2 regions of the Mediterranea sp. ET5 genome follow, and region 1 is predicted to be linked to the other one. Evidence: riboswitches for the same ligand, from Rfam matches in the RefSeq annotation. Region 1 holds a riboswitch; the other holds the start of a gene.

Evidence for each region. Region 1 has a riboswitch for cobalamin ahead of M3087_RS10475 (DUF5074 domain-containing protein). Riboswitches for the same ligand answer to the same signal wherever they lie in the genome.
Region 2: another riboswitch for cobalamin. It lies ahead of M3087_RS07120 (TonB-dependent receptor); the one in region 1 lies ahead of M3087_RS10475 (DUF5074 domain-containing protein).

What each region holds. Positions count from the first base shown of each region.
Region 1 is NZ_JAMBLN010000016.1:86,523-93,230, forward strand. Features, by position in the region: gene M3087_RS10455 (rhomboid family protein) at 1-669, opposite strand, end outside; gene M3087_RS10460 (rhomboid family intramembrane serine protease) at 650-1,324, opposite strand; gene M3087_RS10465 (HU family DNA-binding protein) at 1,548-1,820, shown strand; gene fsa (fructose-6-phosphate aldolase) at 1,948-2,604, shown strand; cobalamin riboswitch at 3,574-3,784, shown strand; gene M3087_RS10475 (DUF5074 domain-containing protein) at 3,895-5,058, shown strand; gene M3087_RS10480 (TonB-dependent receptor) at 5,058-6,708, shown strand, end outside.
Region 2 is NZ_JAMBLN010000009.1:58,724-65,431, reverse strand. Features, by position in the region: gene M3087_RS07125 (YncE family protein) at 1-643, opposite strand, end outside; gene M3087_RS07120 (TonB-dependent receptor) at 680-2,695, opposite strand; cobalamin riboswitch at 2,760-2,967, opposite strand; gene M3087_RS07115 (OmpA family protein) at 3,346-4,539, opposite strand; gene M3087_RS07110 (hypothetical protein) at 4,544-6,708, opposite strand, start outside.

The DNA of each region.
Region 1 (6,708 bases):
GCGGTTGATCCAGTGCGTCGGGTCGGAGCCGTGCTGGAACGCGCGTGCGAACCAGAAGCCGGCAAGGGCACCACCCAGGTGGGCGATGTGTCCGCCCGCATTGTTGGACGTGATGAACAGCAGGTCCGTCACCACCAGGATGAGTGCGAGGTACTTGAGGCGGACGCTTCCGAAGAACAGCAGGTTCACCCGGTATTCGGGCTCGCGCACTGCCGTGGCTACGGCAATCGCCAGCACCGACGCCGACGCCCCGATGAGCAGCGCACCCTGTACCGACGCGCTGAAGTAGGGGAACACGTTGTAGGCGAGGATGTAGAGCGCCGCCCCGCAAAGCCCGCCCAGCAGGTAGACCCCCCGGAAGTGCTTCTCCGAGAAGAGGTACAGGAACAGCTGCCCGAACCAGTAGAGCCACAGCATGTTGAACAGCAGGTGGAGCACGTCGGCGTGCATGAACATGTACGTCACCACCGACCACGGCTGCCGCACGAGGCGCCCCACGTCGGCAGGGCACTCCAGCCACGACAGCAGGGGGGCGTACGTCTGTGTGAGCTTCATCACGATGTGGACGACAGCCGTGACGAGGAACACCCCCACGTTGATGTAGATGAAGCGGAGCGCGATGTTCCCTTGGCGGAACTTCATGCGCAGGTCAGTAAGTATAGTTCCCATTGCGGTATTTTTTACGCCAGTAGACAATCAGCAGGAAGCCGAAGAGCATGCCTCCCAGGTGGGCGAAGTGCGCCACCCCGTCGTTCGCCTGCAAGCCCATCAGCAGCTCGATGACCACATAGACCGCCACGAACCACTTCGCCTTGATGGGGAAGGGCAGCGGGAAGATGAACAGCGGCTGGTTGGGGAAGAGCACCCCGAAGCCCAGCAGGATGCCGTAGACCGCACCCGACGCGCCCACCGTCGTCATCAGGTTCAGGTAGACGCTCATGGGGATGATGGCGGTGCCCGTGTTCACACTGTCATAGTTGGACAGCACCGTCGCGTACTCGATGTACTGCACCAGCTCCTGCATCAGTCCCGCCCCGAGGCCGCATACCATATAATATATAAGGAACCGACGGGGACCGAAGACCCGTTCCAGTGTCGTTCCGAACATCCAAAGCGCAAACATGTTGAAGAACAGGTGTGCGAACCCGCCGTGCATGAACATGTACGTCACGAGCTGGTAGAGATGGAAGTCCGACGCCATGAAGTAGTGCAGGCCCAGCACTTCCGTCAGGTCCACCCCGTACTTCGGAGCGACGAGTGAAGCAAGGAAAAAAATTACGTTTATGATGAGCAGGTTCTTCGTGATTGGAGGCATCTGGTTCATAGGTCTGGTGCGTGTCTAAGTGTCTGTTAACGGGTTAATGTGGGTGCAAAAGTACGAAAATATTCCTTTTTGCGGCACGAATGACCCCCTTCTTAGGTTTTTTTGCAGGAATGGCGCGATTTTTAGCCGAGAATGTTTGTTTCTTAGGTATGAAGACCTATCTTTGTTGGGCAATGGATGAGCAACATCGTTGCAGCACGTATACATTTAATCAAAAATAGTTATGAATAAGTCAGAACTTATCAATGCAATGGCAGCCGAATCGGGATTGAGCAAAGCCGATTCAAAGAGAGCACTCGACGCTTTCATCGCCACTCTGTCAACAGCGCTCAAGGACGGCGACAAGGTCGCACTCGTCGGTTTCGGCACATTCTCCACAGCAGAGCGTGGAGAAAGGTCAGGCATCAATCCGGCTACCAAGCAGGCCATCACCATCCCCGCCAAGAAGGTGGTGAAGTTCAAGGCTGGCAACGAGCTCGAGAGCGCCATCCAATGAGTCACGACGGACAGGACGCTTACTGACAACGTATACTGTTAGGCACGGACCTGCGCTCCGCGTGGACCCGTGCCTAAGTTGTTCTTCTTCCCTCACCGGACATTCACTGTTATTAAAATCTATACGTATGAAATTCTTTATTGACACAGCCAATCTGGAACAAATCCGTGAAGCAAACGCCATGGGCGTGCTTGACGGCGTAACCACCAATCCGTCCCTCATGGCAAAGGAAGGCATTAAGGGTACTGCAAACCAACGCCAACACTACATTGACATTTGCAACATTGTCAATGGCGACGTCAGCGCAGAAGTCATCGCCACTGACTATGAAGGCATGATCAAGGAAGGCGAGGAGCTTGCAGCCCTCAATCCCCATATCGTGGTGAAGATCCCCTGCATCGCAGACGGAATCAAAGCCATCAAATATTTCACCTCCAAGGGCATCCGCACGAACTGCACCCTGGTGTTCTCTGCCGGGCAGGCATTGCTCGCCGCAAAGGCAGGCGCCACCTACGTTTCGCCCTTCGTCGGACGTCTCGATGACATCAGCAGCGACGGCGTAGAGCTCATCGCTCAGATTGTCAGTATCTACCGCACCTACGGCTTCAAGACCCAGGTGCTGGCAGCCTCCATCCGTCACACGCAGCACATCATCGCATGCGCCGAGGTCGGCGCCGACGTGGTGACCTGCCCGTTGTCCGCCATCAAGGGGCTCCTGAAGCACCCGTTGACAGACTCCGGTCTGGCAACCTTCCTGGCAGACTACAAACGTGTGAACGGTTAATCTAGACTTTTATAAGTAGTAAAGATTATGGTATGAAGGACTATTTTGTCCTTGAACGCTACTTTCTCCGTGAGGCGAAGGTAGCGTTTTCCTTTTTTAGTGGTTGCCTTGCAGACCGTTCGCCCTACATTTTTCGGAATGTTTTGTTTATGTAACGTGGCGGTTGTGTCATTTTGTCAAAATGTCAAACGAAGCGTCTGAGAATGCCTTCGTTCGCACCAAAATACGAGTCGATGACCGGGAGGCCCTTCTCGCGCGATTCGCGAAATACACATTGACGGGGTTCCCGTCAGTTTCCTTTCCTTCTGTCTGATTTTTCCCTCCCTTCATTCCCTTCCGTCGGTCTTTTCACACGGACGGACGCAATTTCACACATCCGAAATCGTGCCCCTTCGGTCTCTAAAAAATGGGGACAGGTGCCTGTTTTCGTACGGACGCGTCCGTACGACGGTGCGGACACGTCGGTACGGTGGTGCGGACACGTCCGTACGAAGCCAACAACCGGTGCTTTCGACGGCGAAAATGGGTTCGGCGAATGCCTTTTTCGCGTTAGAAACGGTATAATTGTGTGAATATATGTTCATTCTGATGTGTTCTGACGGACGTCTCTTAAAATATTTAACGCGCGATTTTCTAATTGGGACGATTTTGCGAAAATGTGCGTTACCTGAAAACGGCAAATCAGGAAAATAGGATGTTAAAATCGGGAAAATGATGTCGTTTTGATAAACGGATTCTGTTGGATTGGGGTGTCCGTTCGTTGGGCGGGTTGTGTTCGTTCGTTGGACGGGTTGTGTTTGTTCGTTGGACCGGGCGACCAGACCGGTCGCCCCTACATTCACCGCCTGATGGGTTCATGCCCACGCCGAACGGCAATTGTCAATTGTCCATTGTCAATTGTCAATTGCATAAACATTTTCCTGTTCGGCTTGGCTGTTCGGTGCATTTCGCCTACCTTTGCAGCAGTAATCAGAAACACGGCGTCCTGGTGTCCCGCGGAGCGTCCTGCCCCGAGGGATGAAAAGGGAACCGGGTGAGAATCCCGGACAGACCCACTGCTGTGAGTCCCCGTAGTGTTTCCACGAATCACCGCATCATGTCCACTGTCCCTGCACAAGGGGTGGGAAGGACTTCGTGGAAGGGACGAGTCAGAAGACCTGCCAGACACACGCCTTTTGTTCAACGTTTCGGGGGAGGAAACGGAGAATATACGTCGGCATTTCCATCCGGGCGCCCACTGCCGTCGCGCGTTCTTTCGACTCTTCTTCGCGAAGTAAAAACCATTCTATCATGTTCTTAGTTAAAAAATTCGCGTATGCTCTCGCATGCGCTGCCGTCCTGTTCGCAGCTTGTAGCGACGACGACAAACCGGTGCTGCCGGAAGAAGAGGTGTCTGAAAAGACCGTAGAGGCAATCGTGGTCAATGAGGGCCAGTTCGGAAAGAACCTGGGCTCGATTTCTGCCATTTACAGTGACGGAACGGTCGACGCCGACATCTTCCGTCAGGTGAACAACCGCCCGCTGGGCGATGTGGCACAAGACATAGCCCTCATCAACGGTGCCTACTTCGTGCCCATAAACAATTCGCACATCATTCAGGTCGTTGATGCCAAGACCTTTGAGTCGAAGGCCACCATCCTGGCACCGGACATCACCCCGACACGCATCGTGGCGATTTCGGACACGGAAGCTCTGGTGAGTGCAGGATACGGGAAAGGATTCGTACGCATCAGTACGGTAGAGCCTTACGGCGAGGCTACACCCGAAGGCGGACGTGAAGTGCTGGAATATATTCCGACTTCGGGTGCAGGTCATTACATGGCAGCGGTCGGAAACAAGCTGGCAGTGTCGACCGGTAGCTCGACCAAGGGGGTCGTCATCTACGACCTCAACAAGCTGAATGCAGAAGGAAATACACTGGCTGTCCCCCACTTCGGTGAGAAGGCAAAGCTGCTGAAGGACAAGAACAACATTGTCTGGGCCATCGGCGAGTACAAGCCGGATGACAACACGAAGGTAATCCGTTGCAGCGGGATAGACCTTGCGAAGGAAGCAGTCGTGTCGACCATCGACATTCCCGAGGCACTGAATGCAACGTCTGCCAAGGCGGGAGACCTCATCGGTGTCCCCAGCTATAACCGTACGGACATTGCGAACAACAAGCTCTACTTCCCCGTGAAGATAGCCACCGAGGGCGGAGACCTTTTCTCCGCCGAGCAGGGTGTCTACGAGGTGGATGTCGAGACGGGAACCTATCGTCTGTACTGCATGACGCCCGACCTGGGCATGATGTACGGCTTCGGGGTCAGCCCGGCAGGTGATGTCTGTGTCGGCGACTGCATCGACTGGAGCGCTCAGCAGGGTTATGTGCGCATCTACGACCGCAACGGTGCACACAAGGATATAAAGGTCGGCGTCTATCCGACCGAAGTTTATTTCCCTGACAAGCAATAATGAGACACTGGGGACTTTGCATACTGATGGTATCCGGCTGGAGCGGCGCACAGGCTGCCCCCGCCGACACCATCGTCTACGACAACCGCCTGGACACCATCCAGGTCGTGGCACGACGCATCCGGCACGTCAACGAGGCGAATGCCGGAGCACGTGTCACGACCATCGACCCGGAGCTGCTGCTCGCCAACCGCACGCGCTCGCTCTCCGAACTGCTCGCCGACAACTCGGCGGTCTACATCAAGAGCCTGGGCACGGGCGCACTCGCCACAGCCTCCTTCCGCGGAGGCAGCGCGGCACAGACACGCGTCAACTGGAACGGCATCAACATCACACCGCCCATGTCGGGCACGTTCGACTTCTCGCAAATCCCCGTCTTCTTCACCGACAACGTCGACCTCTACTACGGCAGCAGCCATGTCAAGAACGGCACGGGCGCCGTGGGCGGCAGCGTCAACCTCTTCACCGACCCGGACTGGGGGCAGGGCTTCAGCGGACGTGCCTTCACCGAGTACGGCTCCTACGACACCTGGACCGCGGGCGGACAGCTCAACCACAGCCGCGGACGCTCCTCGTTCAAGACCCGCGCCTACTACCAGCGTTCGCAGAACGACTACGAGTACATCAACCGCATCCTCACCAACACCCCCTTCCGCGAGCGTCGCGCCGATGCCGACTACTCCCAGTGGAGCGTCATGCAGGAGGCGTACTTCCGTCTGAGCCCCTATGCCCGGCTGACGGCTGTCGGCTGGTTGCAGGGCGGCACACGGATGCTGCCCCAGCCGCTGGGCGTGGTGCAGACGAGCCACGAGCGTCAGCAGGACCTCAACGGACGCGCCTACGCCGGGCTGGACTGGAGCCGCGGCATACACCAGCTGCACCTCAAGGCGGCGTGGCTCTACTTCCGTCAGGACTACGACAAGTGGTACGACCGGGGCTCGTTCGACCCGTCGGGCACCGTCAACCAGTCGCAGACGTGGCAGGCGGTGGCGGACTACTCCTGCGCACCCGCTGACGGACTGGTGCTCAACACCACCCTCACCTATACCCACGACCGCGTGAAGTCGGAGAGCTACATCGACGTGGACTCGTCGAAGTACGTCATCGACGGCGTGCACTTCGACATCCCCGTGCCCGAACCGCCGCTGACCGCCCACCGCAACGTGCTCTCCTGGCAGGCGTCCGCCCGTTGGGAAGCCCTCCCGTGGCTGCTCCTCGACGGGCAGTACATGCTGGAGCGCAACGGGCACCGCACGGTGTCTACCGGCTCGGCAGGCTTCCTCGTGAGTCTCTGGGACAAGATGCTCAGGCTGAAGGGAAGCGCCTCCTACAACTACCGCTTCCCGAGCATGAACGACCTCTACTGGCGTCCCGGAGGGAACCCGGACGTGCTGCCCGAGGACGGTTTCTCCTACGACGCCGCCCTGAGCTTCCACCGTCCGCTGACCGACTGGCTGACGCTCGATGCCGAGGTGGCGGGCTACCTGATGTACATCGACAACTGGATACTCTGGCTGCCGCAGGACGGCAACCAGTGGATATGGACCCCGCAGAACAAGCGCGACGTCCGCTCCACGGGCGTGGAGGTATCCACCCGGCTGGAGTTCCGTGCAGGCGACCTGCGCGCCGTCCTCTCGGGCAACTACAGCT
Region 2 (6,708 bases), on a different contig from region 1:
CGGCGAACGTCCGCAGGTCCACCACGGACACGGTCGTGTCGTAGTTCGGATAGCGGTAGCCGCCGGAGTTGGCGACGTAGAGCTTCCCGCCGGTAATGACCATCTCCTCGGGCTGGTAGCCGACGACGACCTCCCGGGTGATTTTCAGGCTCGTGGTGTCCACCTCGACAACCTTGCCCGGACGGGCGTTCGGGTCAATCTGCACGGGGCCGGCATACGAGCTGATGTACGCCTTGCCGTCGTGGAAAACGATGTAGCGGCAGTTGAGCACGTCGATGCTGCCCACGTGCCGCCCCGTGTGCACGTCCATCACCTCGACGTAGTGCGAGCAGTTGATGACGGCGTAGAGCTTGCTGCCGTAGATGGCGATGTCGTTGCCCACATCGCCCAGCTCCTTGACAATCCCCGGGTTGCGCGTGGGGTAGATGTTGCGCTGGTACTTGCCGGTCCCGGCGTCGAAGAAGTCGAGCGACGCCTTGTTGCTGCCCATGTTGCCCTCGTTGAGGAGGAAGAATCCACGGATGTGCCGGTGCTGCACCGGCTGGAGCTGCTCTTCCTCGCTGTGGAGGAAGGGAATGTCGCCCCGGCAGCCTGCCAGCAGGCAGAGCAGGAGCAACATGCTGTAAGTCGTTATCTGTTTCATGTTCCTATCGGTCTGTTCGGTAAAGTTCGTCCGGGGTCAGAACGCATACTGCACGATGGCCTTGACGTTCGTGCCCGGCATGGGGTAGCTCATCACCACCTCGTACTGTTGGTTGAAGAGGTTGTTCACCTCCAGCGTGCACTTCAGCGTGCCCCGGTGCAGCGGGATGTTCCGCGCCACGGAGAAGTCGCTCGTGTACCACGGCAGGACGTAGTTCGCCGGGATGTTCGCCCGCGACGAATAGCGTTCGCCGGTATAGATGAAGCTGTAGTTCGCCTCCCAGCGCCGCCAGTTTGCCTGGAGCGTTGCCGACCCGCTGTTGCGCGGGATGTAGGGAATCTGTCCGCCGTAGTAGGAGTCGTCGGGGTCGGTGAAGTCCTGTGCGCGTTGGAAGGTGTAGTTCAGGCGCGACGTCAGCGAGACACCGCCCGGCAGCAGCCAGTCGGCCTGTGCCGCCACGTCGATGCCGCGTATCTCCACCTTGCCCAGGTTGACCATCGTCCAGCGGAAGAAGTTCGACGTGGGCATGGCGACAATCTTGTCCTCCACCTCGTTATAGTAGACGTCCGCCTGTGCCTCCACGCGGCGCAGCCAACGGCCGCTGAACGTGCGTGCATAGGTCGCGCCGACGTTGTACTGGCTGGTGAACTCCGGGTTGAGGCTGACGTTGCCGATGAACGTGTAGTACAGGTCGTTGAGGGTCGGCATGCGGAAGATGCGCTTGTAGAAGGCGCGTGCGGTCCACTCGTCCGTCAGGCGCCATGCCAGCACGGCAGTGGGGGTCCACTCGTGGCGGTCTTCAGCGGAAGCGGAGCCACTCTTCACCCGCTCGGTGATGAACGTGCCCAGCACGCTCGCCTGCAGGTCCACCCGTCCCACGCGGAGCGAGGTCGCGGCAGCCACCAGTCCCGTGTGCCGGCGCGGATAGACGAAGTCCACCAGGTCGGCGTTGAGGGCGTTCATCTGGTAGTCCGCCGAGAGGCTGACGTCCCAGCGGTCCGTCAGGGCATAGCGTTGGGCGGCGGAGAGGTACAGCTCCCGCTGGTGGTAGTGGTTGTTGATGTACATCAGTGCCGCGTCGCGGTTGGGGTCGGCGAGGTAGTGCAGGTAGTCGTAGGCATATTTGGCATTGAGCAGCAGGCTGTAGCGTGCGAAGTCCTGCTTGTAGGTCCCCTGGGCGAAGGCGTTCATGTCCCACTGACGGTCCTCGTGGCTGAACTTGTTCTTCACCACGGCGCCCGGGTAGCCGCGCTCGGAGCGGTAGAAGTACGCCTTCGTCCGCCAGTAGCCCCGTGGCAGGGAGCCGAAGAGCCCCCCTTCGAGCCGCACCGCCTGCACGTCGCCGTTGCGCCGCACCGCCGTGGTGTCATAGCTGTCGGCAACGCGGTAGGTGAAGCGGTAGCGCCCCGTGGTGTAGAGGTATTCGCCGCTGAGCGACGTGCTCAGCCGGTCGGAGAGTTTGCGGTCCCACACGAGGGCGGGATTGACGGTGCCGAAGGAGCCGCCCTTGAGCGTCGCCTTCAGGTGTTGCCGCTCGCCCTCGCGGAAGAAGGGCGTCCGCGTCTGCAAGTAGATGCTCCCGGCGGAGCTGAAGTCCTTGGCGGGCTGGAAGATGGCGCTCTTCTGTCCGTTGTAGAGCGTCACCGCCTCCATGTTGTCGAGCGAGAAGCGTCCCAGGTCCACCACGCCGTTCTGCGCGTTGCCCAGCTCGATGCCGTCGTAGAACACGCCCACATGGTTCGTCCCCATGCTGCGGATGTTCACGGTCTTGAGTCCGCCCACCCCTCCGTAGTCCTTGATTTGCACGCCGGAGAAGTAGCGGATGGCATCGGCGACACTGTGCGCACCCAGGCGTTGCAGTCCGTCGCCGGCCAGCCGCTGTGCCGGGATGACCTCCTTCACAGGCGTCTGTGCCTCGATGACCACTTCGTCGAGCCGTTGCAGGCTGTCGAGGCGGCTCTGTGCCCGTGCCGACGGAAGCAGCCACGTGCCCGTCACGAGAAATACACACAACCGTCCGGCAGCACGTTTCATCGTAGTCTGCCTACACATAGTCCAAATGTTCTAAAAAGTACGAATAAGTTCTAGCGCGACATCCGTCTATCCCCGGAGCCCGGATGGCTGAATGAATGATGGCAGGTCTTCTGACTGACTCCCGTCTTGAAGCCTTCCCGACGCACGGTGCATCAGTGGCAGTGAGTAATTATCAAGACGTTTGAAATGGAGCTTCACAGCAGCGGGACTGTTCGGGACTTTCACCCGATTCCCTTTTAATCCTCTGCCCGTGTGCCTGGGCAGCAGGAACCAATTCGACGGCAAAGATAGGGCTTTTTCGGGAAGGACAAAGCAGAAAGAAGGAAGATTTTTTGCAACGAGTTTTCCAGCCCGGATAAATACGTTCGTACGGACGTGTCGTTACCGTCGTACGGACACGTCGCCACGAGCGTGCGGACACGTCCGTACGACGCTGCGGACGCGTCCGTACGAAGCTCTTAAAATGGGTATTGATACACAGGGACTTGCAAAAGCGTCCCGATGGACGGGAGAGAAAAAACTCCGCGTCCCATTTTCAAAAAAGTTTTCCGGTAACGGATGGACCCGTCCAACGGGCGTGGACCGGGCGACCCGACCGGTCGCCCCTGCATCCACCGCCTGGCGGCTGGCGGTCCAACACCGCACGGCGCATTGTCAATGGTCCATTGTCAATTGTCCATTGGAAGGTGGTCCCAATATTCGTCGTTGGTTATCAGTTCGACGAGGATTTTGCGGTCGCCCTCACGCACGCGGTCGGACGTTTCCGGGGCGGCATGGGCTATCTTCTTGCTGACGCCGCATGCCTTCAGCATCTGTGCCGGGACGCCGCGTTCCGTCAGTGCCTGTACGACGGCACGCGCACGGCGTTCGGACAGGGCGGCGTTGTATGCCAGCGAGCCGCGGGCGTCGGTGCACCCCGTGATGAGGTAGCGCCGCGAGGTATCGGCACACAGGATGCGTGCGATGCGGTCGAGCACCGCCGCCGATGCCGGTGTGATGTCGGCACGGTCGAAGTCGAAGTAGATGCCGGCGAAGAGCTCGCCGAGGTCCATACGTGCCGGGACCTCCTTGACGCGTTCCACGATGACGGGCTTCTCGATGACCTTCTCCACGATGCGGTCGACATAACGCACCTCCGGCGCCGGACGCTTCCGTTTGCCGCCGATGCGCCACAGCAGGCGCACGTTGCCTTGCCAGGCATTGGCGACGCGGCGGTAGGGCATGACGAGGTAGTCAGCCTGCAGCCCGAGTCCCAGCCGGTCGTTGAGCCAGAGGTTCACGCCTGCTCCCACCGAGAGGGGCAGGAGGTGACGGCGGTCGCTGCCCTCCTTGTCGAAGTCGTTGGCGAGGTCCCACTTCATCTCTTCGGCGTTGAGGCGTTCCAGCCCGTTGTAGCCGACGGTGAAGTTCTTGTACAGGTAGTTCGCCCCGGCACGCAGGAAGGGGTCGATGTAGGGCGAGCGGAAGTATTCGCCCAGCCGCCACTGCAGGCCCATCCCTGCCATGGCGGTCCAGCGTTTCTCCTTGCCGCCGCGGACGGGGTCTGCGGTGAAGTCGGCGTTGCCCTGCAGGTCCAGGAAGAAGTGGGAGTTCAGTTCGCGGGCAAGGTACAGGTGTCCGCCGAAGAGGACGTCGCGCTTGTCCGTGTCGATGCGGTAGCCGCCGTTGCTGCCGGGACTGAAGCCGGTGACGTTGAAGCGCGTCAGTTGCATTCCGTGGATGCCGACGCCGATTTCCCAGGCCTTGCGGTGCCGGGAGATGCTGTCGCACCCGTCCGCCTGCTGTGCCACGGCAGGGAGGGCGGTGCACAGCAGGAGGAAGGTCAGGACAGCGGAAAGGGTAGGTATGAGTAGTCTGTTCATAGGGTTATTCTTCATAGGTTACAGTGACTTCGGGGAGGGTGTATGCCGGTTGGTAGGGCTCGACACGATAGGTGCCTTCCTCCGTCCCCGGGCGGAGGTAGCCCTGTGTGAACCCCTTGAACTGGTGATAGCTATCGTACTTGATGTAGATGGTCGAGTTCAGGTACGGGGTGAGCACCTTGAACGTGGGTTCGTCGGCGGACGAACGGTTGTTCGTGCTGGACGCTTCCTGCGTGCCTGCCGACGAGCTGAAGTTAAAGGAGACATACGCCATCTTGAGCTTCCGCGCTTCCTTCTCGGTGTACAGGATGGGTTCGATGAAGTCCGAGCCGTCGGGACGCTGGGTGTACCGGGTCGACGACTTGTAGAGGCGCGTCAGGTCCATGTGGGAGAAGTCCAGTTCCCCTTCCGCTGACAGGAACACCGTGGGGGTCTCACCACTCTTCGTCTTCAGCTTGAGCGATTTCAGACGGGGACCCAGCTGGTAGGGCGGCAGCAGCGCCACGCCGTTCCACTGGAATTTCTCCCCGTAGTAGGCTTCGCGGTTCTTGACCGTCAGGTAGACATCCGTCCCGTCCCAGTACTCCTTCTGGCTGTTCTTCTGGTTGGCAGGGTTCTCCTGTACGTAGCGGTAGGGGTAGCAGTTGTAGATGTAGCTGCCGGAGCTGGACGACGTTGAGTTGCTGCAGTAAACCGGACGGTCGGCGAGCAGGCTGCGGGGGTCGTCCTTGTCGGCAACACGGAAGGTCTCCGGGTGCAGGCTGCCCGAGTTGGGCAAGTAGGAGGGGAGGTTCTGCCACTCGTCGTCCGGGTTGATGCGCCGCTGGATGCGGAAGCTCATGTTCAGCTGGTAGTCCACAGACGGTGTCTTGCTTTGGGGCACCATCCGCATGTGTACCCGGTTGGGGACGTAGGTGTTCCGGGCGGACTCCTGCGCCGGCTTGCCTGCGAGGGTCACCGAGCGGGTCGTCCCCCAGCGGCTGTCGAGCTCCTGGATTTCCGGCAGGTCTTCCCGAGGAACGATGAACTCTCCCTGCTCGTTGCTGGTGTACTCCTTCCCGGGGTCGATGCCCGGCAGCCCCTGTACCTTGGCATGAGGCGCCAGCTGCCCCCGCTCGTCGTATACCTTATATAATACACCGCCGTCGGTCGTGCGCACATACTCGCCGAACTCCGACTGGGAGTACTGTGCGATGACGTTGGGTACGCCCTGGATGATGGTCACCTCGGCTCCCGGCTTGCCTGGTTCACCTGGACGACCGTCTTTGCCGTCCTTCCCGTCCGCGCCGTCGGCACCCCGCAGGAACTCGTAGAAGTCGTCGAGCGAGTTACGCTCACAGTCCCACTTGCTGCCGTCGCGGTGGTCGGTCAGTGCTTCCGGTGTCCCGCACCGCTTGGCGAGGTCCGCCTTCCACAGCTCGTAGGCAGAGAGTCCGTTCGCACCGTCCTTGCCGTCTAGTCCGTCGCGCCCGTTGGTGCCGTCCACACCGTCGCGTCCGGCGAGGAAGTTGAAGAAGTCCGCCTCGGTGTTCCGTTCCGCGGGCCATTTCGTGCCCGGAGTCTTGGGGTCGTCCACCTGTCCGGTGGCAATGGTTTCCTTCCACAGCTCGTAGGCAGACTTGCCGTTGATGCCGTCGCGTCCGTCATGTCCGTCCGCACCCGAAAGGTAGGCATAGAAGTCCGCCATCGTGGTGCGGTCCTTGCTCCACGGCTGACCCTCCTTGTCATGTACCTTTCCGCTCTTCACGTCCTGCTGCCAGAGCTCATACGCCGACGCTCCGGCAGCCCCGTCGTTGCCGTTCTGTCCGCGGGCAGCGATACCTGTGTCGGTAGTCCCGATGAACCAGTTGCCATTGTCGCCGATGTGGGGCGAGACTCCGTCGCGTCCGTTCTGTCCGTCTCGTCCGTTCGTGCCGTTGGTGCCGTCACGTCCGTCTTTGCCGTCGGCTCCGTCGCGTCCGTCCTTTCCCTTCTCTCCCGGGTCACCTTTCTCGCCTTTCTCTCCCCGGACGCCCTGTGCGGCGATGCCCGTGTCGGTGTCGCCGATCCACCAGTGTCCGTCGCGGATGAAGGGCGTCCGTCCGTCGGTGCCATCGCGCCCGTCACGTCCGTTCGCTCCATCCTTTCCGTCTCGTCCGTCCTTTCCCTTCTCTCCCGGGTCACCCTTTT